DNA from 4 places in the Oceanobacillus sp. FSL K6-2867 genome. Region 3 is predicted to be linked to each of the others. Evidence: riboswitches for the same ligand, from Rfam matches in the RefSeq annotation. Region 3 holds a riboswitch; each other region holds the start of a gene.
What was found. A riboswitch is a leader RNA that binds a small molecule or an ion and turns the genes downstream of it on or off. The one in region 3 is predicted to bind S-adenosylmethionine.
Positions count from the first base shown of each region.

Region 1 (7,587 bases), 310 kb from region 3:
TTCCATTATGGTCAATAATCTACTTGATGAAGAGATTGGGAAGAGGATTGAAGATGAGATTGTAAAATTAATCGTGGGGAACGAGCAATAATAATGCTACTATCTTTTCGATAAACAGCCTATTTAACTTTTTTGTATAAATAAGAGCTCTGTCTATATTTTATTAAACGATTTTACATTGACAGAGCCCATTCTATTATTGAAATAATCCATTCTAGACCATTACACAGATATACTTATACCCACGTGCTTTTTAGCAGCTTGAAGGGCTTGATGAAAATCAGCAATTAGATCATTTGTATATTCCAGCCCAACTGAAAAACGTAATAATCCATCAGTAATGCCTCTTTTTTCACGTTCTTCCTGTGGCATTGCAGCGTGTGACATTGTTGTCGGATAAGACAGGATGGATTCCACTGCTCCAAGACTAACAGCAAAAACCGGAATCTGGACATGCTCTACAAATGCCTTGGCAATTTCCCGATTTGGCAACTGAAATGAAAAGACAGCACCTGCTCCTTTTGCCTGTCTTTGATGAATCGTATGTCCTGGGTGAGAGGTTAATCCGGGATAGTACACTTTTTCAATGAGTGGATGTGCATTTAAATAGTCAACCAATACTTGTGCAGATTGACTAGATTGATTTAATCGAGCTCCTAACGTTTTTATTCCCTGTAGTAATAGGTAGGAATCTTGAGCCCCAAGAATCGCTCCAAAGGAATTTTGGATAAAAGCAAGCTTTTCCCCAAGGGATTCATCACGAGTAACAGCTAATCCCGCAATCACATCACTATGCCCGGATAGAAATTTAGTTGCACTATGAAGTACGATATCAGCTCCGTGCTCTAATGGGTTTTGGTACAGGGGTGTCATAAATGTATTATCAACAAACGTAAGACAATTGTTTGCCTTCGCGATTTTTACAAGCCCAGCAAGGTCAGTAATATTCATACATGGATTGGAAGGCGTTTCAATATAAATCGCTTTGGTATTCGATTGAATAGCACGTGCTGTTTCATCCAAATCAGTCATATCGACGAAGGTATGATTAATTTGATATCGTTTCAAAACCTCTGATACAAAACGATAGGTCCCGCCGTACACGTCCCCTGTTACTAAAACATGATCACCAGCAGAGAGCAATAAAAGCGCAGAAGAAATGGCTGCCATACCAGAGGCAAATGCAAATCCACGTGTCCCATTTTCAAGTTCTGCAATTTTATCCTCCAATGCTTGACGTGTCGGATTTCCTGACCGGCTGTAATCAAATGGACCAAATGAATCAAAGCTGTTTTGGTGAAAAGTAGATGAAAGGTAAATCGGCGTATTTACTGCACCAGAGCCTGCTGCAACTCGCTGTGATCCATGAATGAATTTCGTTTCCACATGCCGCTTCACTTGATTCATTTTTCACCCTCCTCGTTGAATTTGGATAAAGCTTGCTGTAAATCTGCTTTTAAATCCTCGATATGCTCCAGACCTACAGAGAAACGGAGCAAATGATTGCTTATTCCCCGACGAATTCTTTCCGACTCTGGTATGTCCGCATGAGTTTGTGTTGTTGGATATGTAATAAAGCTCTCTACACCACCAAGACTCTCGGCAAAAACAATTAAATTTAGAGCTGATAGAAATGGATTCACCCACTGTTCCTCTTTAAGAGAGAAGGAAAGCATGCCACCCTTATTCGGATAGAACACATCCGTAACTGCTGGATGTTCTTTTAAAAATCTTGCTATGCTTTGTGCATTTCCCTCATGTCTTTCTACACGGAGCGCTAATGTTTTTAATCCTCTAATAAGTAGCCAGGAATCAACAGGGGAGAGGACTGCACCAGTAGCATTATGATTTTGGGATAACTTTTCACAGGTCTCAGCACCTTTTGCAACGACTAATCCAGCTAACACATCATTATGTCCGCCAATATACTTGGTCGCACTGTGGACAACAATGTCCGCCCCTAGCTGTAGTGGCTGTTGTAAGTATGGTGTTAAAAAGGTATTGTCAACGATGAGTAGAAGGTTGTGCTTCTGTGCCAATTTTGCATAGCTAGGAATATCAATTTCCTGCATTAAAGGATTGGTAGGTGTTTCAATAAAAAGAGCCTTCGTACGCTTATTGATTAACTGCTCTGTTTTTTCAATTGTTTCAAACGTATCATAGGTAGTCTCAATCTGGTAGGTGTCCGCATATTGTTCGAAAATCCGATAGGTTCCACCGTATAAGTCTTCTGGTGCAATGATATGATCACCTGTACGGAACAGAGATAGGACTAATTGAATAGCTGCCATTCCCGAGCTACAGGCAAACCCTGCATCACCAGATTCTAAGTCAGCAATACCTTCCTCTAAAATAGTTCGAGTAGGATTTTTCGTTCTTGTATAATCATATCCTGTTGATTGTCCAAGCCCTTTGTGCTGATAGGCCGTAGATAAATAAATGGGCGGATTAATTGCCCCTGTTTTTTCATCACTCTTATTCCCTAGCTGTACGAATTTCGTTTGTAACCTGCTATTTGTCATGTTTTAGCCTCCAATAGAAAATTAAAAAAGAGCAACCCTCCGATAAGAAGATTGCTCTTAATAGCACAGCATTCTTCTTATCTTCTAAACAACTTGAATAGTTGCTTACTGGAATTAGCACCGGACCGTTATCGGCTGGTTGCTGAGACATCAAAGGGCCAGTCCCTCCGTCTCTCTGGATAAGAATATAAATAGATTTATGTAATTTTTCAAAATTATATTAGTAATACCTTACATTAGAAAAATAAAAAAAGCAAGGGGGATTTCACTTTTTATCTTTGTACAGCAAAAAAGCTAAGTCAAGATGAAGTCAATGACTTAGCTTTTAGTATTGTTGCTACCTTTTTCGTTTGTTTTTCTTATTGTCTAAGTTGAGAAATTCACTGTTTTCACTAGCGAATTCCGTATCATTACCTTGTTTATTATGTTTATTGCGATTGTTTTGTTTTCCTTTATCCTTGTTGCGATTTTTATTTTGCTCAGACATCATCGCACCTCCTGTAAATATTCACGGTGATTTAATATCACCAATGAAGCTAGTTTAACCATTCATGAGTAATTTATAAGTATTATATAAAATACAGGTGGTGGATTATTAATACTCGTTAACCTAAAAAAGGAAGTACATCAGGACATGCCAATCGAGCTGCCATTTGCAGATGGTTTTAACTGTAGATGCGGATTATGATCAGCAGTTTATTTATGGATTGGAAGTTATTCTAATTGGCTTTGAAAATATGTAAGTATGCAAAAAATCCGACCCAGTCTATGCAAATGATTTTGATGGAGATAGAAAAGAAGTATTTTTTAACCATAATAATGCTGAGAGCATTTATATCATATAAGAGAGAAAATTAAAATTGGTTGAATTAAAATAAAAACGTAATAGAAAGTGGTCATCCAACCAATCTAAGCCATATACGGGATAGGAATCAATTAGAAAAAAAGGGCAATCTATGGCATAATGAGATATCGAACGAATGTTTCTAGTAGAGGAGTTAATAGAGAAAAACGAACGGCTTTGGCATAAAAGGAAAGGGGATGAATTCGAAATGGGAGTCCGATTAATACTTGCAGAAAAACCATCCGTCGCAAAAAATATTGCAGACGCATTGAAAATTAAAACAAAAAAAGATGGCTATTTTGAGGGAGATAACTATTTGATCACTTGGGCGTTTGGTCATCTTGTAGAGTTATACGATGCGAAGGACTATGATGGTAAAATGCGAAGCTGGAAAATGGATAATTTTCCTTTTATCCCTTCTGAATTTAAATATAAAGTGAAAAGCAATCCGCGAAATCGAGCACGAACAGATGGCGGAGCTGCAAAGCAGTTAAAGATAATCCACTCTCTAATGAGAAGAAACGATGTGGAGGCAATTATTTCAGCATGTGATTATGATCGAGAAGGGCAATTGATTGGAGATAGTATTATCTATCGTGGTGGTACGAAGCCGAAAGCCATTGTGCATCGTCTGCTTTTAAATGAATGGACACAGAATGAAGTTCTGCAAGGGTTAGAAAATCTTAAACCGAACAGCGCAATGCAGCCATTGCGAGATGCAGGAATTAGCAGACAATGGGCCGATTGGGTCATAGGTATTAATCTGACATCTGTTGCAACGTTAAAATACCAACAAGGAAAAAGCAAGGCGTTGAATATAGGCAGGGTTCTCTTGCCAACATTAAAAATAATCTATGATCGCGATCAAGAAATAGCTAATTTCAAGCCAGAGGATTATTTTAAACTGACTGCAACGTTTCAGACAGCAGATAACTATGAATATGAAGGAATCTATATAGTTAACAAAGAAGAAAAATTTAAGAAAAAAGAAGTATTGGAAGAAGTCCACAATTTGATTCAAAACAAGCAAGCAATAATTACCGATAAACAAGTGGAGAAGAAAAAAGAGTTCCCGCCGTTTTTATTTAATTTATCAAATCTGCAGGGATTTATAACGAGTAAATATAAGGGATGGACGTCCGACAAAGTGTTAAAGGTGGCTCAATCACTTTATGAGAAAAAACTGATTACATATCCGCGAACCTCCAGTATTGCCTTGGAAGAAAGTCTGGTTGCAAAAACAGCCCATGTATTAAAGGTGCATTCTGAGGAGCTCCCTTATAAAGAGGAAATAAAATTTATGAAAACAAAACGGGTCTTTAATAACGCGAAAGTGGAGAGCCATAGTGCGATCATTCCGACATATGTAAAACCGAAACGACTTTCAGCGGATGAAGGAATTGTTTATACAGCAATTAAAAACCGTTTTATAATGCAGTTTATGCCAATAGCTGAATATGAGGAAACAAAGCTAGTCACGAAAATTTTAGAAAACGACCTATCGGGTGTGTTCCATTCAAAGGGTAAGGTACAGCTCATTGATGGCTGGAAAAAGGTAGAGAAAATGCAATCAAAAGATACGATTCTTCCGTTTGTGAGCTTAAATGATTACGTTCAATTAATCAGATCTGAGGTCACTTCTCATGTAACGAAGCCGCCAAAGCATCATACTGAAAGAACGTTGCTTCGAGTAATGGAGACTTGCGGCAAAAGTTATAAAGAGGATGAAAGCGAAGAACTGATGGGCAGTATTTTAACTGGCTTTAGTATTGGTACAGCTGCAACAAGGGCAGAAACGATTAAAAAGCTGAAAGATGTAGGCTATATAACAACGGAAAATAAAAACTTGCTATGTACAGAGCTCGGCAAACGGCTTGTAGAAACTTTTCCAGTTAAAAACCTTTTTGATTTGGAATTCACTGGGCGTCTTGAAAAAGCGTTGTCTGATATACAAAAAGGAAAAGCGAGCAAGCAAGAATTCCTTCGACTTGTTTTTCATTTTACAACGGAGTCGGTTGAAACAATTAAATGTTCAGAGGATGTTATTATTAACAGGGTAACCTCCTCTCATGCAACCAATGAAGTTTTAGGAGCTTGTCCACAATGTGGGGGCAAGGTGACAGACGGCTTTAAAGCTTTTGGCTGCAGCAATTGGAAGAAAGGCTGTACGTTTGCGATTTGGAAAAATGATAAATATTTGGCTTCAATGCGTAAAAAGCCGACGAAAACAATGGTGAAAATGTTATTGAAAGAGAAGAAAGTCTTTGTTAAAGGTTTGACAAGTAAAGGCGGAAAGAAATTCAATGCCTATTTAAGCTATGAAAAAAATAGCGTCAATGACTATTTTAGCTGGAAAATGGAATTTTCGAAGTAAATTAATCGAAAATGGGATTAAGGGAAAATGTGTATTTATAAGTTTTCAAGCTTTTAAGTTGAAAATGGTGTATACTTAAGGGTAGAGGTAGCATAATTCAATAAACGGAGATCTTGAGAATTATATTTGCGATGCTAATTTTCCTCGAGACAGGATGACGAACATGAAAAAAGTTATCGTAAGTACAAAGGAGAACCTGGGTTATGGTACATTAATATGGGTGAATGCGAGCAACCGTAAAGTATATCGCAGCAGTAAAAGCATTTCTGCTGACACTTCTTTCCATAGTTATGATTCACATTTTATGGGAATGGTTGATAAGCTGTACAAAAATCAGGAAAAACATCCCCTTTTATTTAATCAGATGCTTGAAAAATCGAACCGGATTTTTGGTGTATGTCTAAACAAACGACGAAATACGGATGGTTCAAAGGACATGAAGGTTCTATTTTTCCGAGACTGGGACAGTGTTCAGGACTTTGCTGAAAATGGCTTCCCAAAACTTGTGAAAGCAGAAGTGAAGAGAAGGAAAGCAGCCAAACAAAAATGGTTGGAAAGAGGGAAGTTATTCTCCGATACGAAAAAACAATCACAATAGAAATTAGTCTATTAGTTTAGCTGTTCTTATCAGGTGTACTGCCTGATAAGAACAGCTTTTTTGTTTGGGGAAAAAAGGATTGTTTGCCATTTTAAATTCGATATGTCCAGCTATAATAATTCGTAGTTAAAAAGTTTGGAAATTAACCGAGATAAAGCTTACAATGGAAGAAAAGAGATAGATTTTGATAAATATAGGCAAATATTATAGGAGTGGAGTGAATTTGCGAAGTAAAAAACTTATCGTTATTAACGTTCTTACGTTAATTGCGTTTATTTTTGTAGTTATAATCGGAATTAACCGAATCGAAGCTACAAAGGATGAATATGGGAAAGCAGAGGAGAAAGGTGTCGAACAAACAGACGTGATTGCGGAAAAGGAAACGATAAAGCTTGTTGAGCCAGACGCAAAAGTTAGTGTCCACACAGCCGCAGTATTTATAAAAAATAATGCTGGTTCACAATCCCTTGAAAAAATTGCATTAACGATGAAAAATAAGCAGCAAATGGCTGAAGCAGCTGATACAGAAAAAATTGAAGAAGATCTGCTAGAGGAAGAGGAAGAAGAAACGTCGATAATAATAGATCGGTCAAGCCCATCAGCTTCTTATACAAATAATGGCACGACAGATCAAACAGCTGAAAAAAAATATAAAGTAGAAAAGAAAACAAATGAAGAACCGATTCAAAAGTCAGATAACGGGAAAACAGTTAATAATGCTAAGGGGAATCATGAAAATAAGAAAGAAGAGGATGATGACAAAGAAATAAAAGATGGAGCAGAACAGCCAGTCAATCCACCTGAAAAAGAGGAACAGCCGGAAAGTCCCCGGGCAGAATCCGACGATGAAAAGGAAGTAGATACTTCAAAGGAAAAAGAACCGATAGTCCCAGAAGAAGATGCAAATCAGCCAGTTAAGGAACCGGAACCAACGCCAGATTCAACAAAAGAAATTAAAGAGGTATTAAAAGAATAAAATAACCTTTTACAAGGAGGAATATTAAATGCGGAATTTAGAAGGGAAAACAGCGGTTGTAACAGGTGCGAGCAGTGGAATTGGAGTTGCCATTGCAAAGCAGTTAGCTAAGGATGGTGTAAATGTTGTTCTAGCAGCAAGGAGAAAGGACAAGCTCGAGGAAGTCGTAAAAGAGATAAACAGTTTGGGGAATGGCCAAGCATTAGCTATCCCCACAGATGTTTCACAGCAGGAAAGTGTCAACTCTATGGTAAATCAAGCAACGGAGGCTTT
Region 1 is NZ_CP150144.1:3,786,719-3,794,305, forward strand. It holds gene dacB (D-alanyl-D-alanine carboxypeptidase/D-alanyl-D-alanine-endopeptidase) at 1-91, shown strand, start outside; gene metC (cystathionine beta-lyase) at 223-1,407, opposite strand; gene NSQ77_RS18260 (methionine biosynthesis PLP-dependent protein) at 1,404-2,522, opposite strand; SAM riboswitch class I at 2,597-2,708, opposite strand; gene NSQ77_RS18265 (hypothetical protein) at 2,860-3,009, opposite strand; gene NSQ77_RS18270 (DNA topoisomerase) at 3,575-5,740, shown strand; gene NSQ77_RS18275 (hypothetical protein) at 5,904-6,338, shown strand; gene NSQ77_RS18280 (hypothetical protein) at 6,562-7,314, shown strand; gene NSQ77_RS18285 (SDR family oxidoreductase) at 7,343-7,587, shown strand, end outside.
Region 1: it holds a riboswitch for S-adenosylmethionine, as region 3 does, so the genes downstream of both, NSQ77_RS18260 (methionine biosynthesis PLP-dependent protein) here and ssuE (NADPH-dependent FMN reductase) in region 3, are expected to answer to the same signal.

Region 2 (7,587 bases), 1.5 Mb from region 3:
AAGGGCAAAGAGGGAAAATTGAAACTAATCTTATAGTATTTCGTATTGAAGTTAAATGTTAAAGCGGCATTAAGTTATATGAACGGATTGCGTGTAAGCAGCTAAAATCATTTTCATCATCATGCATGGATGGTAAGCAGAACAACCTGTCTACGAAAGAATACTACGAATGCCTCATCCGGAATAGTTTCCACCACTTCATTCACCGCATGGGCAATATCATTTTCTTATAATTTCATTTCTAAATCTAAAGGCAAAAAACTTGGTTCCTGGTATTATGTTTAAACATAAGGATACCTCCATATATTATTGTGTGGTAACTTTAATTTTATCAGAAGGTATCCTTTTTGCGTGCAAAAATACTGGAACTCCTCAACTTATTGGCGAGCAGCACTCTTTTTAATTCTGGGGGGGGGGTTCCAGCCGCTTTACTATCTTGCAATTGCATTCGCATTTAAGTAATATACTCGTCCTGTATCATTGTCAGTTGTCTTGTACATTACTTGTCCTGCATAGTGTGCATAGTCAGTCCAGCTATCCCAATGATTACTTCTGGTATCTACTAAGTGTTTATACTCACAAACCTCATAGTTTCCTGCTGCTCCCACATCTGAACCGTTATCTCCAACAGCACTAACTAGTCCAAAACTAGAAACTGTGGTGCCAATTACTGAAGTGGCTGTTTTATTTGATGATACCCAAGATATAGATTGTGATAGGGATTTTGCAATAATTCCTTGTACAGAAGCAAATCCTAATACCGCCAAAGCAACAGCTGCTACCTTCTGATCACTTTCAGCTTTTCTTATTGCTTCTGCTTCTGCGTGACTAACATTCTGAGTAGAACACGTGACTTTAGGATCATGATGACCTCGTATTTGAGAAGTTCCATTAAATCCATCAGCGCTAGGAATTTCTGCAGCTAAAATATTGATTGGCATAGCACTAAAAATAAGAGTAAACGACAAAATAATAAAGATAACTTTTTTCAAAAAAACCCTCCTCATATTAATTGACAAAATTTGATAATTCCAATACGTTAATAATTCTAACAATTTTATATATTAAATTAAATGGGGAGAAAGTCTTGAATTTATAAAATTAGGGTGAATAATTATGCCTGAAATAATAAAACAACTAATCAAGCTGTTACTTAATTAAAGGCAATTTAATATAGTTTAAGTAAGTCAACTGTAATTATTAATTTTATGATGATTATATTTATTATTGTTAAAATAATGTTATTCCTATATATTTGACATATACTTGGGGGGATTTTAATGGTTGTAGATAATAAAAAAAAAAGATATGAAGTATTAGATAATTATATATTGAAGATAAAAATGTTGTTTGGTCCTTTAATTTTGCTAATTGTAGCATTTATAGACATTAGCAATACTATCATTTATTTTTTAAGTGCATTTTTATTGTTATTAATTATTTTTCAATCGATTCTTAATTTCAAAATGCATAATAGATTTAAGAAATCATTCTTGCTTGAAATCCTCATAGTATTAGTAGCTATCTATGCTATAGTTTTTCGTCTAACATAATTTTTTATAGTGGTTGATGAAATGGAATACACGCTCACCTTGTTCCCAACAATAATTATGGATGTTGCCGATATGTTTGAAATGGCTCTAGAAAATCCTGTAACTGATCTGTGACTGCTAACCAAAATCAGATGAAAAACCAATCTCTACAAGAAAAATAAAAAAGCCTGTACTCCTTGATACACAAGGGATACAGACCAACGTGTTAGAATGATTCCGATTGGACTCGAACCAACGACTTCTACCCTGTCAAGGTAGCGCTCTCCCAGCTGAGCTACGGAATCGTATGTATTATTCTCAACTTTAACTATACTTGCAAAATAGAAGGCTGTCAATAGAAGCTGTTTAGTTACGTTTACAAAATAACTATTGACCTTCTGTTTGCGTTCTGTTAATATTGCAATAATTTAATAAACGAATATATTTCAACAATAAAACAAAATAACAGATTACTCTTATCACGAGTTGGCTGAGGGATTTGGCCCTATGACGCCCGGCAACCGCCCCTTTAGGGGGAATGGTGCTACTTCCAACAGACAGAAATGTCTGAAAGATAAGAGGGGGAATCCGCAATAGTTTATGATTTCAACCCTCTTTCTTTGGAAAGAGGGTTTTTTTATGGACAAAATGAGCAGATTTATAGGAAAGGATGAGGCGTTATGAATACGGTGATTCTAGAAGGAGTAAGAACACCTTTTGGGAAGTGGAAAGGATTTTTATCTGGATTAGAGGCAAAAGAGATAGGAACTTTAGCTGTTAAAGAGTTAGTGAGACGAGTACCTGAGGCAAAAGAAGCTGATGGGACAATACTTGCACAGGTGCTTCAAGCGGGGCAGGGTCAAAATCCGGCTAGAAGAGTTGCGAAGGATGCCGGTGTATCGTTATCTGTTCCTGCAGTTACTTTAAACAATGTATGTTTAGCTGGATTAGCATCCATTTCCGACGCTGTCCGCCGTATTCATTTTGGCGAAGGGGAATTATATATTACTGGTGGATTTGACTCGATGACAAATGCCCCGTACACTGCTCCGATTCGTAAGGAGCTGTCGATGGGATCCCTGCAATTTACGGATACATTAATAAACGACGGATTATGGTGCTCGTTAGCAGATGATTCGATGGGGGTGCTGACGGATTTAAAAAATAAAGATTTTAAGATTAATAGACTAGAGCAGGATCAATACGCACAGTTGTCACAGGAACGAGCTGCTGAAGCGCTGGAAAAAGGTCGCCTGCAAGATGAAATTGTTTCAATCAAACTTAAAGGCAAAACCTTCTCTAGCGATGAAGGCATTCGCCTCAATTCGAACATAGAAAAATTAGCAACATTAAGACCGGCGTTTGTTGACGACGGTACAATCACAGCGGGAAATGCGTCGCAAATGACAGATGGCGCAAGCGTTGGCATTGTTTCATCCGAAAAGAAAGCGGAGGAGCTTGGTAAAGCGCCGTTAGCTCGTATTCTTGGTTGGGCTGAAGTCGCGGGGCCAGATACGAGCCTACATACAAAGCCTGCCCAGGCAATCAAAGCAGTTTTAGAGAAAACGAACCTAACATTGAGCGATATTGATTTATTTGAAATCAATGAGGCTTTTGCAAGTGTGGTTATCGCAAGCTGCCGTGAGCTTGGAATTGGCTATGAAAGAGTGAATGTTAATGGTGGCGCAATTGCAATTGGTCATCCGCTTGGCGGAACGGGTTTTCGACTTGCCTTAACTCTTGCAAAAGAACTTAAACGCCGTGGTGGTGGAAAAGGTATTGCATCTCTCTGCGGTGGCGGCGGTCAGGGAATGGCTCTATTAATAGAAGTTCCAAAAAGCTGGTAAAGCCAAAACTTAGTATAAATTATGGAACAGTATGTGAGCAGTTCGCCTTGTATTAGACGAGGTGGGTCTATAATAGACGGAAGATTTCTACAAACGGAATTTTTAAATGAATGACGTAATTAGGAGGATGACAATCATGATATTAACGTATTTTATATTGCTTGCCTTATTCTGGGCAGTTGGTTTAATCATATGGAAAAATTATTATCCAAAAGAGGGAAAGGAGAATAAATGATGCCTACAGTACCGGATTCTTTAATTTGGACAATTATTATGATATTAGTTGTTTATTTTGGATATATTGTTTGGATGGGCAAAAGAGGCGGGCGCCATAGCAAGTCGATGGCTGGGTTTGCAACGGCTCGTGGGAAGGTAAGCCCCGTACTTGTCGGTGCAAGCTTTGCGACCACGTATTCAAGTGCCAATTTATTTATCGGTGTTCCCGGGCTTGCTTATGAATATGGTACATCCGTACTTTGGTATACGTTAGGATGTTTCGGTGTTTCGTGGATTGGTTTACTATTATTCGCTAAAACATTTTGGAGATACAACAAAAAGTTTGGTGGTGTTTCAACATTGCCAGAATGGCTTGGAAGAAGATACAACAGCAAAGCGCTTCAAGTCATTGTAGCTGTATTAATTTTATTCAATGTATATTATATTGTCGGTCAAAATGTTGGACTTGCAACAATCTTTGAGTCGGTCCTGAACATCCCATATTTCTGGGGGATTATCATTGGTGTAGGGATCACGATACTATACATTGGACTTGGTGGTGCCTACGCGCAGATTATCACAGACGGTATTCAAGGAATTTTGATGGCAACTACTTCTATCCTTGTTTTTGTTTCGCTATTTTGGACGATTGGGGGAGGATGGAATGTATTTGGAGAGCTGACAAAAAGATTAGGGGCTATTGACCCGAATCTGACTGGATTTTTATCAGTTGGTGGTCCATATGATAGCGCAATAGCGATAATGGCCGTGCAATTTTTATTATTTAGCTTTGTGCTAATGCCACATTTATTAAATAAAGTATTGTCGCTTGAAAGTGAAGAGCAGCTTGCTCCATTTACATTATCAGCAGGAGTTGTGCTATTTTTTATCTCAACTTTAATGGTTCTTGGAGGATTAGCAGCACGAGTGATTTTTCCATCATTGGCTAGTGCCGATTCAGCGATTCCAGCTTATGTGATTGAATCATTTCCACCAATCCTTGCGGCAGTTATCATAATAGGAATTATTACAGCTATTCTTTCAAGTACAGACAGCCTTTATTTGGGGATTACATCTAGTATCGGAAACGATTTTTATAAAGTATTAGCACCAATTTTATCAAAGAAACCGATTGCGACAGACGTTTTAGATAGAAATGCCGTAAAGGTAGCAAAAGTGTCCCTGGTATTTGCAGGTTTAGCTACATTATATATATCGTTGGAGCGCCCTGAATCGTTATCGATTTTAATTCAATTTAGTTTTTCAGCAATAATCAGTGGGATTCTTGCACCTGTTGTTTTAGGATATTTTTGGAAAAAGTCAAATGGGCCTGGAGCAATTGCTGCCGTCATTACTGGTACAGTATTGTATGTGTTATTTACAAATCAAAGTATTATTGGAAATATCTATTTAGCGATGTTCTTTGCTTCAGTTATCGCATTTGTTGTGATGATCGTTACGTGCCTGGCCACACAGAGAGCTACAGACAATCAGCATGAATCTATTACGGTTTCTAAGAAATCATCGTAGTTTCCCGGTCTTACAGAGATGTTTTTTAACTTCAACAAACATTTTCTATTTAGAAGCTAGCTTTTTACTTAACCTTTGACACAGTTTGTATAAATTGTTTAATTACCAACAACAGAGCCTAAAAGAGGAGAGAAATGAAATGATAGATCAACAAGTAAGAGATAACAATATAGTATGGCAGCCTTCTGAACAGCGAGTTTCTGAGTCGAATATTAAAAAGTTTTCAGAACAAGTGGGAATTCCAGCTGTTCCATATGATCGCCTATATAGCTGGTCGATTGCAAAGCCTGGAGATTTTTGGTCAGCGGTTTGGGATTTTGCTGGTATTATTGGGGAAAAAGGTGAAATAGCCTTTGTTCCAGCAGAAGGTGGGGGTATGTTAGGCGCAAAATGGTTTCCTGAAGCGAGTCTAAATTTAGCGGAAAATGTATTGCGTGGAGATGCTTCTCGTGTTGCGGTTTATGTAGCGAATGAGCAAGGTGTTCAGCGGAAAGTGAAAATGGCTGAATTGCGCAGTCTAGTTGCAAAAGCGCAAGCTGGTTTACGTAAGCTTGGCGTGACCCAAGGCGATCGTGTCGCGGGGATTGTGACCAACGGCTTGGAATCATTGGTTTCATTACTTGCAACGTCTTCACTTGGTGCGGTTTGGAGCTCTTGCTCACCCGACTTTGGGGCCAAAGGGATTATTGATCGCATTGGTCAAGTCGGACCAAAAGTAATTATTGCTTCTCTTGATTATCAATATAATGGAAAGCAATTTAATATACGTGAGAACATAATGGCCATTAGCGATGAGTTGAAAAACCTGTCTGCGGTTGTTAGTTTGTCAGAAATACCAGAATTGGATATGGGGGTTGGTACGCAGTTGTTAACGTGGAGCGAGCTATTGGCACATGATGTGGACGTACCGACATTCACGCGGGTACCGTTTCACCATCCGCTTTATATTTTATATACATCTGGAACGACGGGTTTGCCGAAATGTATTGTCCATTCTGTCGGTGGCGTTTTGCTCCAGCATGTGAAAGAGCATCAGCTGCATTGCGATGTGAAACAGGGAGATGTTTTATCCTGGTATACAAGTACGGCATGGATGATGTATCCATGGCTTATATCTGGTCTTGCGAGCGAGGCATCAATTTTGCTTTATGATGGTTCACCAATCCAAAAGGAACGTATCGGTATTCTTTGGGAAATTGCAGAAGAAATAGGTATTACGCATTTTGGTATAAGTCCAAAATATCTTGATACACTCGAAAAATATGGGTATGAAGTTGGTAAAAATCATGATTTGTCTAAACTGCAAGTTATGATGTCTTCCGGGGCGCCACTCATTAGTGAGCAGTATGATTGGATTTATAACACGATCAAGAAAGATGTCTTATTGGAATCCATTTCCGGCGGTACGGAAATTATTGGATGCTTTGTCATGGGGTCACCGGTTCATCCAGTTTTCCGAGGGGAAAATGCATGTAAAGCGCTCGGTATGGCAGTTGATATTTTTGATGAGCATGGTAATTCAGTGCTTGGTAAAAAAGGTGAACTAGTTTGTACGCAGAGCTTCCCAAGCATGCCCCTTACATTTTGGGGCGATGGAGGAGATGAACGCTATTTCAACGCTTATTTTGCAAAGCGTGAGGGCATTTGGACGCATGGCGATTTAGCGGAGCAAACTACTCGCGACTCGCTGATTATTTATGGCCGTACGGATACTGTATTGAATCCAGGTGGTGTTCGAATAGGTACGGCGGAAATTTATCGTGTGGTGGAGCAAATTCCGCAAATTAAAGATTCTATTGTATTCGGCTTTCCAATTGAAAATGATGAAGAAATCGTATTGTGTGTGGTGACTGAAAATGGTGATGTGGATAAGGCACTGGTAGAGCAAATCCGTCGCAATGTACGGAAAAAAGCATCACCACGCCATGTACCACGCCGCATTTATGCTGTCAAAGAAGTTCCGTATACGAATAACGGTAAAAAGGTGGAAGGAGCTGTTCGTTCGATTGTTCGTGGACAAGAGGTTAAAAACAAAGCATCTTTAAGAAACCCGGAATGTCTCAGGGAATATGCAGCATTAGCTGATAGAAGTTATATTTAATGTGAAAATGTCTAATGCTGTGATTGTTTGTGGGCATCGATGAATTAAAACCAGTCGATATACAGAAGGGGGACACTGCCCAACTTGTTTGCTGAATTTGTAAGATTGGCAGCACTTGAATCGGAATTAAACTGCAAAAAGCCTATAATCATTTTTAATCAATGAGTACAGGCTTTTTCTTAGTTAAGAATTTAAACTAGCTCGCGCTAGAAGGGTATATTGTTTCAAAAGTGCAGATCTATTAAGCGAGTCCTATTCAAATCGAAAATCCAAGTTAGATTACTATGAATTAAAGGATAATTTTTTCACCTTAAAATTGCAAAAAGAATCAAATATTGTAAAAACTAGACCATACCTCAGC
Region 2 is NZ_CP150144.1:614,485-622,071, reverse strand. It holds partial or broken gene NSQ77_RS02885 (IS5/IS1182 family transposase) at 82-289, opposite strand; gene NSQ77_RS02880 (hypothetical protein) at 432-992, opposite strand; gene NSQ77_RS02875 (hypothetical protein) at 1,281-1,553, shown strand; tRNA gene NSQ77_RS02870 (tRNA-Val) at 1,765-1,837, opposite strand; SAM riboswitch class I at 2,006-2,113, shown strand; gene NSQ77_RS02865 (acetyl-CoA C-acyltransferase) at 2,213-3,379, shown strand; gene NSQ77_RS02860 (sodium:solute symporter family protein) at 3,614-5,125, shown strand; gene NSQ77_RS02855 (acetoacetate--CoA ligase) at 5,265-7,226, shown strand.
Region 2: it holds a riboswitch for S-adenosylmethionine, as region 3 does, so the genes downstream of both, NSQ77_RS02865 (acetyl-CoA C-acyltransferase) here and ssuE (NADPH-dependent FMN reductase) in region 3, are expected to answer to the same signal.

Region 3 (7,587 bases):
GCACTCATTCGATTGTAAAAAATCCCTTCTGGAGGTGCTGTGCTCAAATCAATCTTACCGCTATCAAGCAACCAATCTTCAAAAGGCAAATTAAGCTCTTCTAATCGTTTCAGCAGATGTTCAGTCCACTCATTATTTTCATGGATGACATATATTTTACTCATTTTTATTCTCCCCTAACTTAAATACTCGTTAATGATTTTCGTATTTCCTCAACCTTTGGCATCACTTGATTTGCAAAGCGCTCCAGCTCTTCAAGCTGTGGCGAGCATTGTAATAATAGTTGATCTACTCCAGCCTCTTCATAAGCTAAAATTCGCTTGGCAATTTGTTCCGGTGTTCCAACAAGGTTTGGTCGCAAGCCTCGGTTTGACACTGAATAATCTTGCAATTTCAGCTGTTGTTCAAGCTCTGACTTCGCAGTAAAATCCTTCATTCCTGCATAACCAGCTGCATCTTTAACTGTCGTAATGCGTTTTAATTCTTCCTGTGCCTCTTCCTCCGTATCTCTGCAAATGACATAGGCAGCCATACTAAATGATTGCAATGCTTCTTTTTCAGCCTTCTTTCTGCGTTCCTTCATATCTTCAATTTTAGTCTTAACTTCTTCCACTGTACCGCCATGCATCACATATGCATCACAATAGGAAGTAATAACCTGCTTTCCTTTTTCACTCTCACCACCAGCATATAAAATAGGATTCGGCCGCTGAATTGGCTTTGGTGATAAATTCGTATTTGCAATGTTATAAAACTTTCCATCATAAGAAAATGTGTCTTCTGTTGTCCATAGTCCTTTTAAAACCTCTAAAAACTCACTTGTACGATTATAGCGATCATTATGTTCTGTAAATTCTCCGCCATATTGCTTTGCCTCTTCCTCCCACCAGCCAGAGACAACATTTAAAGTGAAACGGCCATTGCTGATACGGTCAATGTTTGCAGCCATTTTTGCCGTTACTGCCGGGTTATGAAATACTGGACGGACCGCGGTCATAATTTCAATTTTATCGGTAACTGCTGCTAGTGCGGCCGCTGTCGTCCATGCTTCAATTGAATCAGCTTCAATCCCTTTAATATCATTCAAATATAGTTCAGCAATTAATGTTGTATCATAGCCTAACTTTTCAGCATGCTGAATGACTTCCTTGGCATAACCATATGTCGGTGGCATGTTTTCATCTTCTACATTTCTTAGCCATCCGCCAAAAATCGGTAACCAAAATCCATATTTCATTTTTCCATCTCCCCCTTATCTCTGTTCAGCAAAAAAACCTCTATTCTAAGATAAGAATAGAGGTTTTACATGTTATCTATGTATGCTCTTTCTTATCTTTCAAGCAGTCTGCTTGATGGAATTAGCACAGTATTCTTATAAGAACCTGTTGCCGAGGCTTCCTTGGGCCATGTCCCTCCACCTCTCGTGATAAGATAAATCAAATAATAAAGTTGTTGGTTGAATAATAATATAAAACTTACGAAATGTCAATCAATTAATTCTTATAATTCTTAGTTGACTTATATGATTTGATATATTAGAATATATCCAACAATTAAAAATTCTTATCAAGAGAAGCTGAGGGAACTGGCCCTATGATGCTTCAGCAACCCCTAATTATTATTAGAAAGGTGCTAATTCCAGCGAGATTTTTTCTTGAGAGATAAGAGCTGATAAATGATGTAGTATACCCTCTTTTCTCTTTTTAGAAGAAAAGGGGGTTTTTTGGCCGTATTAAAAATTTGGTATGTACTAATTAAATATTAACTGCAAACTAATGTGCAATCCTTGACAGCAATTATTGCACATACTTGAAGAAAACGATCGAGAAGATAATCCGCAGTTTCTTTTAAGTACGATATTACAGGTGTTTCGCATAGTTCAAATAAAAAGCAAAAGGAGAATGTTTACATGAGTGAAATTATTGTCCTGTCTGGTAGTCCATCTGAATTTTCGAGGTCTGAACAGGTGCTCAAATATTTAGGTGCTTTATTAGAAAGCGAGCAATTTTCAGTAACCCACATTTCCGTAAAAGACGTACCATATGAAGATTTATTTCAAGGGAATTTCAATAGTTCATCTGTTAAAGAAATTGCAGCCAAAATCCAGAATGCCAAAGGACTTATCGTTGGATCTCCAGTGTATAAAGGTGCGTATTCCGGTGTGCTGAAAGCGTTAATTGACATACTGCCGCAGGACATTCTGAAGCATAAGCCAGTACTTCCGCTTATGACAGGCGGAAGTCCTTCCCATTTACTCGCTGTAGAATATACCTTAAAGCCAGTTCTCGCTACACTAAAAGCGCATAATTTAAAAGGTCTTTACCTGCTGGACAGACAAATTGATAAGCAGAAATCTCTTCCAATAATTGATGATGATATTTTGCAACGAACAAAGAAGCAGCTTTATTACTTTATCCAGCTTATAAATAATTCAGCTGCAAGAGAAGCTGTCACGTACTAGGGTTGTTAAAAAATTATAAAAGGAGAACTAATATGACTGCTAAACGTATTTTTTTAAACGCCTTTGATATGAATACTCCTGGACATCAATCACCAGGATTATGGGCACACCCTGATGATCAATCCCATCGTTACAAGGATAGTGAGTATTGGACTAATCTTGCAAAAACATTAGAAAAAGGACGATTCGACGCGGTATTTATCGCAGACGTCCTAGGAACGTATGATGTATATGGCAATTCCCGTGATGCTGCAGTAAAAAATGGGGTCCAATCTCCAGTTAATGATCCATTTTTAATCGTTCCTTATATGGCAGCAGTTACAAAGCATCTTGGTTTTGGAATAACTGCCTCTGTTACACATGAGCACCCATATACGTTTGCACGTAAAATCAGTACATTGGACCATCTAACAAATGGACGTATCGGCTGGAATATTGTTACCTCTTACCTAAAAAGCGCTGCCATTAATATGGGATTGGAAGATCAGATTAATCATGATGAACGCTATAACATTGCTGATGAATATTTGGAAGTGTGTTATAAGCTTTGGGAAGAAAGCTGGGAAGATGATGCGGTAAAACTTGATAAAGAAAACCGTATTTATACAGACCCAAATAAAGTTCATAATATTAATCATACTGGGAAATATTTCAAAGTCCCTGGTGCACACCTATGTGAGCCTTCCCCACAGCGCACCCCTGTTCTTTACCAAGCTGGTGCATCCAAAAAAGGGAGCGCATTTGCTGCAAACAATGCAGAGCTTGTTTTCATTGGTGCTCCAACGATTGAAACAGCAAAAGCAACCGTAGATAAATTGCGCAAAGATATCGAGCAGGCAGGAAGGTCAAAAGATGAAGTTAAAATTCTGACAATGTTTGTACCAATTGTTGGAAAAACGGAGGCAGAGGCTAAAGAAAAATACAATGACTATCAACAATATATAAGTGCAGAAGGTGCATTAGCGCTATTCGGCGGGTGGACTGGTGTCGATTTATCCACATATGAAAAAGACCAGAAAATCAGTTATATTGAAAATGATTCGATTCGCTCGGCTCTGGAAAATTTCACAAGAATTCATCCTGATCGACCTTCCACAGTAGAAGATGTTATCCAGAGCATCGGCATCGGTGGGATGGGTGCAACTGCAATCGGCACCCCTGAACAGGTTGCTGATGAGATGGAGCGCTGGATAAACGAAGCCGGTGTAGACGGATTTAACATTGCTTATGCACTTACTCCAGGGTCATTTATAGATTTTGTCGATCTTGTTGTACCAGTTTTACAGGAAAGAGGGCTCGTCCAAACTAAATATAAAGGAACTACCTTAAGAGATAATTTATTTCGAAAAGGCGACAGGCTGCTGAACTCACATCGAGGAAGACAAAACCATTTGCTTACAAACCAGTAATCACTAGAAAAAGCATGCCATTTTAATATAGGCATGCTTTTTTAGTGGCGAGTATACCGTTCAATGTCTATGCCCCTCACTATGTATTACTTCTTCCAAAAATGTTTCGGATTTCGTATGATCATGCTCATCACAGTAATAAACAACTGTTTTTATTTTATGGGAAATATCACACACATATGAATATCTAAGTAGGTTTTTCATATATGAACCCTCATGGGAATCTACTTTAAGTACTGTTGTGTCTGTACTATACTCTACCCAATTATGATATGATTCCTGATTATGATTCTCACGCTCTATTTCTTCCGCAGTGATTGCATGAATATTTGCTGTTGAAGCAATTACATGGAGAAGCACGACAGCCAAAATAAACTTTTTCATCTAGGCACCCACTCATTTAAAATTACGCAGTTATAATTTCAGCTATTTTGAGTGAAAATATACATAGAATCAATTATAAAAAGTGCATAGCCAGTATTTATATAGTTCTAAAACTGATTTAAATACATAAAGAAATCCTTCTAAGATTTTACTGTCTTAGAAGGATTTTTACCCATTTCAAAATTAACCAGTATCATTACTTTATTTTAATAATCCTTCTGGGAAGGATGTCAAATCAATGCCAAACACAAGTGGTAACATGTAATATGCAAATAAAACGATGAGCAACGTTGAAAACACATTTAAGGAGAATCCGGTTTTTACCATTTCAATGATTTTCAATTTCCCTGTACCAAATATAATCGCATTTGGAGGCGTTCCAACAGGCAGCATAAATGCACAGTTCGCCGCAATCGCACAAGGTGCCATTAAAGCAATCGGGTGAACATCAATTGCCACAGCTAAAGCACCTAAAATTGGCATGATCATAGTGGCTGTTGCAGTATTAGATGTAATTTCGGTTAACATCATAATTAAGATAGTTGCACCAGCAATAATGAAAAAGATATGGAGACCATCAAGTATTGTAAGCTGTTCCCCTAACCAGCCGGATAAGCCACTTGATTGGAAACCTGCTGCAATTGCAAGCCCCCCACCAAATAATAGCAACACACCCCAAGGAATGTCTTTCGAATCAGCCCACTCGAGTACACGCGGACTCGCTTTCGCAGGGATTAAGAATAATAGAATAGTTGCCATCATAGCAATCATCCCATCTGAAATTCCTGGCAATTGGTAAATCAGTGCACCTTCTCCACTCCAGAAAAAATCTTTTGAAATCCACATAAAAGCGGCAAAAACAAAGACAGCTGAAACAACGCCTTCTTCATAGGAAATTTGTCCAAGCTTCTTTCTCTCATCTTGGATTAGTTCTTTTCCGCCCGGTATGTGTTTAAGATTAATCTTAAAAGCAATTTTCGCTAAATAATACCAAGTACTAAGCAGGACTATAATCATGAGTGGTGCTGCAAACAACATCCATGATGCAAAGGAAATTTCGATACCAAAGAGTTCTCTCACCTGTCCGGCAAGTATTATAGTTGGAGGTGTCCCGATTAAGGTCGCAAAGCCGCCAATCGTCCCAGCATAACCAACTCCAAAGAGCATTGACTTTTCAAATTTCGGCAAATCTGATCCATCTTTTTGACCTTTGAGTGTAGCAGCTACTTGTGCAGTTATTGCAAGAGCCATTGGAATCATCATCATTACCGCCGCTGTATTAGAAACCCACATCGATAAAAAGGCAGTAGCAGACATGAATCCGAGTAAAATCCGTTGTGTACTCGTTCCGATAACAGCAATGATAAACAGGGCGATTCTTCTATGTAAATCCCATTTTTCCATGGCTGTTGCAATAAAGAAACCACCTAAAAATAAGAAAATAATGTCATTTCCGTAAGCAGAAGCAACCTCAGAACCTTCCATACTACCTGTCAGTGGCAATAAAATAAGGGGCATTAAGGACGTCACCGGAATCGGAATTGCTTCAGTAATCCACCAAGTAGCAATCCATAAAGTAGAAGCTAATACAAACCTTCCTTCTGTTGATAGACCTTCTGGATAGAAGAAAATTAGTGTTAGCACAAACAACATTGGTCCTAATATTAATCCGACCTGTTGACCTTTTGAGTAAGGTTTTTTCTCATTTGCTTTATGCGGTTTAGCCTCTTTTTGATTCAGTTGTTTATAATCACCTGACTCCTTTTTTAAGGCTTGGCTGTCTTTTTTAGTATAAGCAAACACATTAAGCGCATCTTTTGTTTTCTTATGCTGCTGCCACATTCTGTTCCAAACAAGGACAAAGTCTTGCTTCATCATATCCACCTCTTTTTCTTTTTTTGAAAGCGTTTACTACATTATTCATTAAACTAGAGGTTACGTCTAGTTTATTTAATTAAATGAAACCAGCTTCTAAAAAAAGAGGCGCATCCATTGTAGCTTTATATTTTTGTAAAGGTCGACCTAAAACTTGGTAAATTAATTGTGTTTCGATTAATTTTTCTTCCTCAAAAAAACGCAGGTATTTACGTAAAGAAACGTGTGATATAGAACATTTTTCAGCAAGCTCAGTTGCGGTAAGCCAGTCATCTATTTCTATCAACCATTGCATGACACGAAAGGCAGTTTCTTTCGTAATACCTTTAGGCAGCGTATAGACTATATTTTGCCCTCCTTTATGGAATAGTCGGTCAACTTCTTGCTGTGAAAAAACTTCACTTTTATCTAGCTTGTTTAAACGGTATCGATTTAAAGCTTTTTGAAAACGTTTAAAAGAGAATGGTTTGATCAAATAATCGACAACACCAAAACGGTGGCCGGTTTGAACAGTTTTTGCATCGTTGGCTGAAGTAATTAGGATTACATCCAAATCTATTCCCTCTGCTCGAATTTCTTTCAGTAGGTCGAGACCATTCGTCGTGCCGATATAAACATCAAGAAGGAGTAAATCAGGTTGATGTTTCTTCAGCTTTTTCAATCCATCTTCGAGCGTATGTGCATCAAATATAAGCTCAAACCCGTCTATTTTATTTAAAAATAGACGGTGAAATCGACTAACATCTATATCATCTTCAATCATTGCAACTTTAATCAACTCTCTCACGCCTTTCTGTATACGGAATGTGAATCGTAATAATAGTTCCTTTATCTTTTTCTGATAAGATGTCCAGTGTTCCATTAAGTACTTGAAGCTTCCTTTTGATATTGGCTATTCCATAACCATGATCGCCTTTTTTCGAGCTTGCTAAAGACTTTTGCTCACTTGCAGAAAAACCAATACCATTGTCTTCAATCACGTAACGGAGTACGCCTCCGACTTGCTTTAAGGTGAGTGTCAGATTTTTATGCTCTTTATGCCGCATTGCTTCCCATGCATTATCAAAGGTATTCCCGATCACCGTAACCCACGCATCAATGAAATCCGTATTCATGCTTGGCCAAGGTATTCCACTTTGGATATGAACGTTAACCCCCATTTGTTCCATCCAACCAATTCTTTTAGATAAGTAGTGAGCAATACTCACATCCTCCACAAGCTGTCCAACTTGACTTACAGCACTTGCTGTTTTCATATGGTAACGCTCAGAAATATCTTCAATATAATCTTTTAACTCATTATAGGATTCTGTTTCCACCATTGCTTGAATAATATGGAGTTTATTCATAAATTCATGTGTTTCACTCCTTAAGCTATGTGCATATACTTCTGCACCGATAAGGTCCCTCATTATATCATGAAGCTGGCTTCTTTCATTAAAGGTTGCCAGTGCACCG
Region 3 is NZ_CP150144.1:3,475,934-3,483,520, reverse strand. It holds gene NSQ77_RS16800 (alpha-L-glutamate ligase) at 1-164, opposite strand, end outside; gene NSQ77_RS16795 (LLM class flavin-dependent oxidoreductase) at 182-1,237, opposite strand; SAM riboswitch class I at 1,327-1,433, opposite strand; SAM riboswitch class I at 1,561-1,668, shown strand; gene ssuE (NADPH-dependent FMN reductase) at 1,910-2,461, shown strand; gene NSQ77_RS16785 (LLM class flavin-dependent oxidoreductase) at 2,494-3,870, shown strand; gene NSQ77_RS16780 (hypothetical protein) at 3,931-4,254, opposite strand; gene NSQ77_RS16775 (SLC13 family permease) at 4,456-6,129, opposite strand; gene NSQ77_RS16770 (response regulator) at 6,209-6,916, opposite strand; gene NSQ77_RS16765 (ATP-binding protein) at 6,900-7,587, opposite strand, start outside.

Region 4 (7,587 bases), 1.4 Mb from region 3:
CAAATAATCAAGTACTTCTTTTTTAGTAATTTCTTAATAACTCTTGCATTACAAGGTAATACAACATATACTAAAAACATACCTTGTAATACAAGACTTATATTCCATAAACTAAATACCTTGCTATACAAGTTAAAGGAGGGGATAAAAACGTGTCAACAACCCAGATGATGAAGGGGATTTTAGATGGTTGTATACTTGCCATTATTAAGAATAAGGAAGTCTATGGCTATGAGCTAGCTGAAAAATTGGGAGAATATGGGTTCTCCAACTTTAGTGAAGGTACTATCTATCCCTTATTATTGCGAATGCAAAAAGAAAAATTAGTAACCTCGATATTAAAGAAATCCACAGCAGGACCAAAACGAAAATATTATCGACTCACAGAAAATGGTGATCAAGCGTTAAAAGATTTTATAAGAAGATGGGAGAGCTTACAGACAAACGTTAACCATGTTTTGGCACAAGAAACAAAAAATGAAAGGAAGATTAAAAACGATGTATGAAAACATAACACTATCGAAAAAAAGCAAGCAATTTCTAGAGAATCTTCGAGTCTATCTATTTTCAACCGGGAAAAAGGAAAAAGAAATTGATGAAATCGTCGAAGAATTAGAGGATCATTTAATGCAAGCAGAGCAAAACGGGAAATCAATTGAACATATAATTGGCCAGTCGCCAAAATATTACATGGAGCTACTTGCCAGTGAAATGCCAATCGATGTTAAAGCCTGGATGAAATATATTCCAATGATTTTATTTGGTGCTTTTTCTTTCACCATTGTTCAAGATTTATTTGAAGGAACGCTTGCTTATTCATTACTAGAAATTTTCGGCTTCCTTATCATCTCCGTATTATTTTTAGCAAGCATATCCCTTGCATTTCGATATATCGCCGGAAAAAACCTATCTTCCAGAAAGCAATTTGTGATTCTTTATCCGGTTGCACTGCTGCCGCTTGCTCTCTTTTTCGGTCTAATCTTTCTTAATAAACAAGTCACGACGCCATTAATTAACTTTGGCCTTATCGGAACGATTATCATTGGTATCGTCACAGTGATTTTCATCATCGGTATTTCCATTTGGTCCAAAACATGGGTTCTTCCGATTGTATTAGCATTTGTAACGTTACCAGATTACCTGCTCGGTTTTACATCGCTGACAGAATCCACTCGATTAATTACAGGTACATGTTTTACATTTGGTGGTATTATGATTTACTTCTGGGTCTCAAGTAAAGTAGCAAAAGACTAGCATAAAGAAATGGGGGAACACCAATTGGTAATCCCCCTTCTCTCTGTTAGGCATCTTCCTCTGTTTCACTAGGATATTTTTCCTGTAAAAAATCTACAGACTGACGGATCAATGCTTTCAAAACGTCCTCATTAATATCAGCAAGTTTATTGATATAGACACACGCTTTCCCTGTCGTATGCTTACCGAAATCTGAAAGCAATTCTTCCCTCCGCTCATCGCCGGTTGCAAAATATAAGCTATGCTTTGCTCTTCGTGGCGAGAAGCCCACCAATGGCGCATCCCCTTCATGCCCTGATGCATACTTATAATGATAAGAACCAAATCCAATTATCGTTGTACCCCACATTTTAGCTGGATATCCAGTTGTTTCTGTAAAGATTTCAAGCAGTTTATAAGCATCTTCCCGCTTTTTTGTATTGTCAATATCCTCGATAAATGCAATAACATCACGATCATTTTCTTTCATTTTTTGCTCATACATCTTCCATTTTCCCTCTCTTTCCCTCGGTTTTATAATACACTCTTATATTCCAATTAAACATTTTGGCAGTAATTCCACCAGCATGCAGCAATGACTTTCTCATTTCTTCGCCATATGGAATTGATTTAATTTTTTTATCACCTAAATATAAGCCAAGTAAACCTTGATGGATCATTTCATGAAACTTTCGGTCTGGCAAGCCGCTTACATCTGTTTTTGTCTTTTCAATAAAATAAAGGAATCGTTCTTTCATTTTATTCCAGTTCTCATAATAACTGCAAAAGTTAAGATCTCCTTCGTTATCATCCTCTAGTTGGTCGATATAATAATCAAGCAATATATGTAACCCCTGCATGTAAGGAAAATAACCATCATAAACAGTTTGTGCTGCAGTCGGATTCACTTTTCCGCCAAGTCCGTAAGATACAAGGCAAAAAATTCCTAAGGTTGAGCCGCTTGCCGCGGAAAATTCATACCATGTGAGATTTTCATACGTATCTTTATTTTTTTCAAACCATGTCGTTAATCGTGGAATTCTTTCCTTTACCTGCACATGCTTATGAACTTGTAAATCTGCGTATAATCCTTGCAGCCTTAGAAGCTGACCGTGAATTAGTTCTAACGCTTCAACACTCTTTAAAGTTTCTTGACATGTTTGAACTAATTCTCTTAGATAGCCCCCATCTGCTTGATCATCACGCAGCTCATAATAATTTTTCATCGGATTCACAGGTGTTAAAGCATCCTTCATTGCTTCATGCAGCATACGGAAATCCTTTGGATCGAGTGAAGTGCTTCGGTCACACAGATTATCCAAATAATCACTGATCGTTTGATAAGCCACAATAAAGCGAACTGCTTCTTTCCCTTTTTCCCCGGCAAGCAGTGCATAGACACTCCCGCCTTGACAGTGAAATCGTTTATCTTGCATGCTGGCAAGTGCTTGTGTGCGCAACTCATCATTCGGTATCTGCTCTGCTCTGCGCTTCCAGTAATCCATTTCTTCATCTACCATTGGAAAGATTCGTTTAAACACGATTCGTAATAATGAAATCGCATTTCTTGGTACTTTTGTCAATCCTTTTCCTCCGTTCCAATCGGTGAAATTTGCTATACTAATTATAGCATCATATACATTAGGAAAACAAAAACAAGGGGATGTAATCATGATTGAACCATATAAAAGTATTTATCCAACTATTCACGAGACAGTTTTTATTGCAAAGGATGCTGTTATCATTGGCGATGTTACGATTGACGGAGATTCCAGTGTATGGTTTAAGGCAGTCATTCGCGGTGACGTTGCCCCAACCCGGATTGGGAAACGTGTCAATATACAGGATTTCTGCATGCTGCATCAAAGTCCTGACAAGACACTTTTGATTGAGGATGATGTGACAGTCGGTCACCAAGTTACTTTGCATTCTGCTGTCGTTCGGAAAAACGCTTTAATTGGGATGGGGTCGATTATTTTGGATGGTGCGGAAATCGGGGAAAATGCATTTGTTGCTGCTGGAAGTCTCGTTCCCCCAGGAAAAAAAATCCCCCCTAATACATTGGTAATGGGAAGACCTGCAAAAGTTGTACGTGAACTGACAGAAACAGACTATGCCGAAATGCAACGGGTTCGTAAATCTTATGTAGAAAAAGGAAAATATTATAAGGAACAAACAAATATGGGGCGTTAACCATAAAGGAGCTTGTCATTAGAGTTCAAGCTCCTTCATTTACAGCGCTAACAGACCAAAGAAATCAGACCTGAAGGTGACAATGACAAGCGTGATAATAAATATAACCTGACTGAGGGTAAACAGATAATCATTCTTTCCTTCTAAGTACTTCCACTCCATAAATGCACGGAACAATTCCTGTATACCAGTAAAGGCCATACCAAGTACAAATAAATACAATGCAAAATCAGTATCCGAGGATATATTATTAGTTGTAAAAATGAAGTAAAGTCCAGCCACCATGTATACGATAACAGATGTTAATCGTAGCCTTTTATCATACTTTTCATGTACTTTGTTCACATAATTATTAGAAAACCATTTCGGACGCTTTACGTTCAATAGCTTTCTCATGATTGAATTAAATATAAAAATAATTAGTGAAAATACACCGATTAGTATGACTATATCCAGCAGCAGCCCACTGTTATCTTCATAGTAGTACATTAAACATTCTCCTCTTTCCATACTATAAATCGTACACCCGCCAAGATTCCATCAGCTAAAAAAAGCTGTACGACTCAAATAGAGCTGTACAGCAATATATATTATTTCGTCAATGCAAGCAACTCATCAACTTTATCCGTTTTTTCCCATGAAAATGCAACATCCGTTCTGCCAAAATGGCCATATGCAGCAGTATCTTTAAATACCGGTTGACGGAGGTCAAGCATCCGAATAATTCCAGCTGGGCGAAGATCGAATAATTTACGAATCGCAGCTACAAGTGTTTCTTCGCTCACTTTCCCTGTACCAAATGTATTTATTGCAATGGATACAGGCTCCGCCACACCAATCGCGTATGCCAATTGAACTTCACATGACTTGGCAAGTCCTGCAGCAACGATGTTTTTTGCAACATAGCGTGCGGCATATGCAGCAGAACGGTCTACTTTTGTAGCATCCTTCCCACTAAATGCTCCACCGCCATGACGTGCATATCCACCATAAGTGTCAACAATAATCTTGCGTCCAGTAAGTCCCACATCCCCTTGTGGCCCACCAATAACAAAGCGACCAGTTGGATTAATGAAATACTTTGTTTTTTCATCCAAGAGATCAGCAGGAACTACGGCACGAACAACATGCTCGATCATATCCTTTTCAATTTGATCCCTTGTAATATCTTGGTGATGCTGCGTTGAAATAACAATCGTATCGATTCGAACAGGCTGATCATTTTCATCGTATTCTACGGTAACCTGTGTTTTACCATCCGGTCGCAGGTAGTCTACAATGTTTTCTTTTCTTACATCAGCAAGGCGTTTCGATAACTTGTGGGCTAGTGAAATTGGCAATGGCATAAGCTCTTTGGTTTCATCACAAGCAAAACCAAACATTAAACCTTGATCTCCCGCGCCAATTGCATCAATTTCATCCTCGCTCATTTTCCCTTCGCGGGCTTCTAGTGCAGTGTCAACTCCACCAGCAATATCTGCGGATTGTTCATCAATCGCCGTCATAACTGCGCATGTTTCCGAGTCAAAACCATATTTGGCTCGAGTATAGCCAATTCCTTTAATCGTTTCTCTCACAATTGCAGGAATATCTACATATGTGCTTGTGGAAATTTCACCTGCCACTAACACTAACCCAGTTGTAACTGTTGTTTCACACGCAACGCGTGCATTCGGATCCTTTTTTAATATTTCATCAAGGATTGCATCTGATATTTGGTCTGACATTTTGTCTGGATGACCTTCTGTTACTGATTCTGAAGTAAATAAACGTCGATTTACAGCCATTAGGCTAAACTCTCCTTTATTGTATGTTACGGAACTCTAATTTAAATGTTCTACATATATTATTCAAAGTACCTTCAAAAGGTAAAACTTTTCCCGCTGACCAGGTGAATCGAATTTCAATGAATATTATTTTATATAAAACTTCTCTATTAGAAAACTTGGTATTCGTAAAAGGAATTCTTACGAAAACGTATTTTGCTATCTTAGAAAACCTTATACTTTGGAGTCCAAGTCTTTAGGCAAATGCCTAAGTTGCACTAATGCAAATTATGAGTCTTATACTTTTCCTATTTGCGAAAAACAAAAAAGCCTTTCCTTCAAAGACATGAGGAAAGGGTATACTGGCCTTTCGCTCTTATTGTTCAAGGAATTGTTCCTTGCATCAGGTTAGCACCATTTCACATCACGTGATGGTTGCTGGGCTTCATCGGGTCTGTCCCTCCACCAACTCTGAATAAGAGAGTATCCGTTCAATCTTAAGACTAACGAAAGTAGCTGGTGGTGTCAACTATTTTGGAATGATGGGTCAACATATATTTTTATAAATTATCTTTAAATAGTATGGACTAATAATTTAAATGTGTTATACTAATAAACAACTTAAGAAAATAAATGTTGTCATAAACAGATGATATTCTTAAAAAGGCAGGAGATAATGATATGAAAACAGTGGAAAGATCACTAATTAAAGAGTTAAACGAGCACAATAATATGCATATTAATTTGTCGGTAGCACAATTAGTTGAAAAGATTTTAAGTCACGAAGAAGGAAGCCTTACCTCAACTGGGGCAATTCGAGCGACTACCGGTAAATATACTGGTCGTTCACCGGAAGATAAATTTATTGTAAAAGATGAAATTTGTGCAGATTTTGTTGACTGGGGAAAGGTAAACCGCCCAATTGAAGAAAAAGCATTTGATAATCTCTACAGAAAAGTAATTGATTATTTAAAAGAAAAAGATGAGCTTTATCAGTTTAAAGGGTTTGCTGGGGCGGATAAAAATTACCGTTTGCCAATTCAAGTCATTAATGAATACGCATGGCATAACCTTTTTTCACGTCAGCTATTTATCACCCCTTCAGATGAAGAGTTAAACAATCACCAAGCAGAGTTTACAGTTATTTCTGCTCCAAATTTTAAAGCAGACCCAGCTGTAGATGGAACCAATTCGGAAACGTTTATCTTAATTTCCTTTAAAAAGCGTGTCGTTTTAATTGGAGGTACAGAATATGCTGGTGAAATAAAAAAATCTATTTTCTCTGTAATGAATTACTTGCTGCCAAAGCAGGATATCTTATCCATGCATTGCTCGGCAAACGTTGGTCCTGAAGGAGATGTAGCACTTTTCTTTGGTCTTTCCGGCACAGGAAAAACAACATTATCTGCTGACCCATACCGCCGTCTAATTGGAGATGATGAGCATGGCTGGAGTCCAAATGGCGTGTTCAATATTGAAGGTGGCTGCTACGCAAAATGTATTAACCTTTCAGAGGAAAAAGAGCCGCAAATCTTTAACGCTATACGTTATGGATCAGTACTTGAGAATGTTGTCTTAGACGAAAATTCAAGAATTCCCGACTACGATGATACAACATTAACGGAGAATACGCGTGCTGCATATCCACTGGAAAATATTGATAATATTGTTTCACCAAGTGTTGCTGGTCATCCAAACACAATCATCTTTTTAACAGCAGATGCTTCTGGGACACTCCCGCCCATCAGTAAATTAACAAAAGAGCAGGCAATGTATCATTTTCTAAGCGGCTATACGAGTAAACTTGCTGGTACGGAGCGCGGTGTAACCGAACCACAAGCAACTTTTTCAGCCTGCTTTGGTTCACCTTTCTTACCTCTGGCTCCAGCAAAATATGCTGAAATGCTAGGCGATAAAATTGATATGTACAATTCAAATGTATTCTTGGTTAACACGGGATGGACTGGCGGATCTTACGGCATTGGCAACCGGATGAAACTCTCTTATACACGGGCAATGATTCACTCTGCTTTAGAAGGCGAGCTGAATTCAATGGAAACCGTAAAAGATGAGATTTTTGGATTAGAAATTCCGATGCACGTTCCGGGAGTTCCAGATGAAGTGCTAATTCCGAAAAAAACGTGGAAAGACCGAACCGCATATGAAGAAGCAGCAAAATCACTAGCAATAAAATTCCATGATAATTTCCAGAAATTTGAAAATGCTAGTGAAGCAATAAAAAAAGCAGGTCCGATTTACAAAGAATAAATAATTAATTTGTTTACTCATCCCAAAAGGATTCACTAATATGAATAGTATTAGCCAGCCTACTTTGTCAGGCTGGCATTTTTATGTTGCTGCATCATTATTTAGGTTTTCTCTCAATAGCATTTTC
Region 4 is NZ_CP150144.1:485,006-492,592, forward strand. It holds gene NSQ77_RS02200 (PadR family transcriptional regulator) at 153-506, shown strand; gene NSQ77_RS02205 (DUF1129 family protein) at 499-1,254, shown strand; gene NSQ77_RS02210 (DUF1801 domain-containing protein) at 1,301-1,738, opposite strand; gene NSQ77_RS02215 (tetraprenyl-beta-curcumene synthase family protein) at 1,731-2,816, opposite strand; gene NSQ77_RS02220 (gamma carbonic anhydrase family protein) at 2,902-3,426, shown strand; gene NSQ77_RS02225 (DUF4181 domain-containing protein) at 3,466-3,915, opposite strand; gene metK (methionine adenosyltransferase) at 4,017-5,213, opposite strand; SAM riboswitch class I at 5,566-5,674, opposite strand; gene pckA (phosphoenolpyruvate carboxykinase (ATP)) at 5,874-7,460, shown strand.
Region 4: it holds a riboswitch for S-adenosylmethionine, as region 3 does, so the genes downstream of both, metK (methionine adenosyltransferase) here and ssuE (NADPH-dependent FMN reductase) in region 3, are expected to answer to the same signal.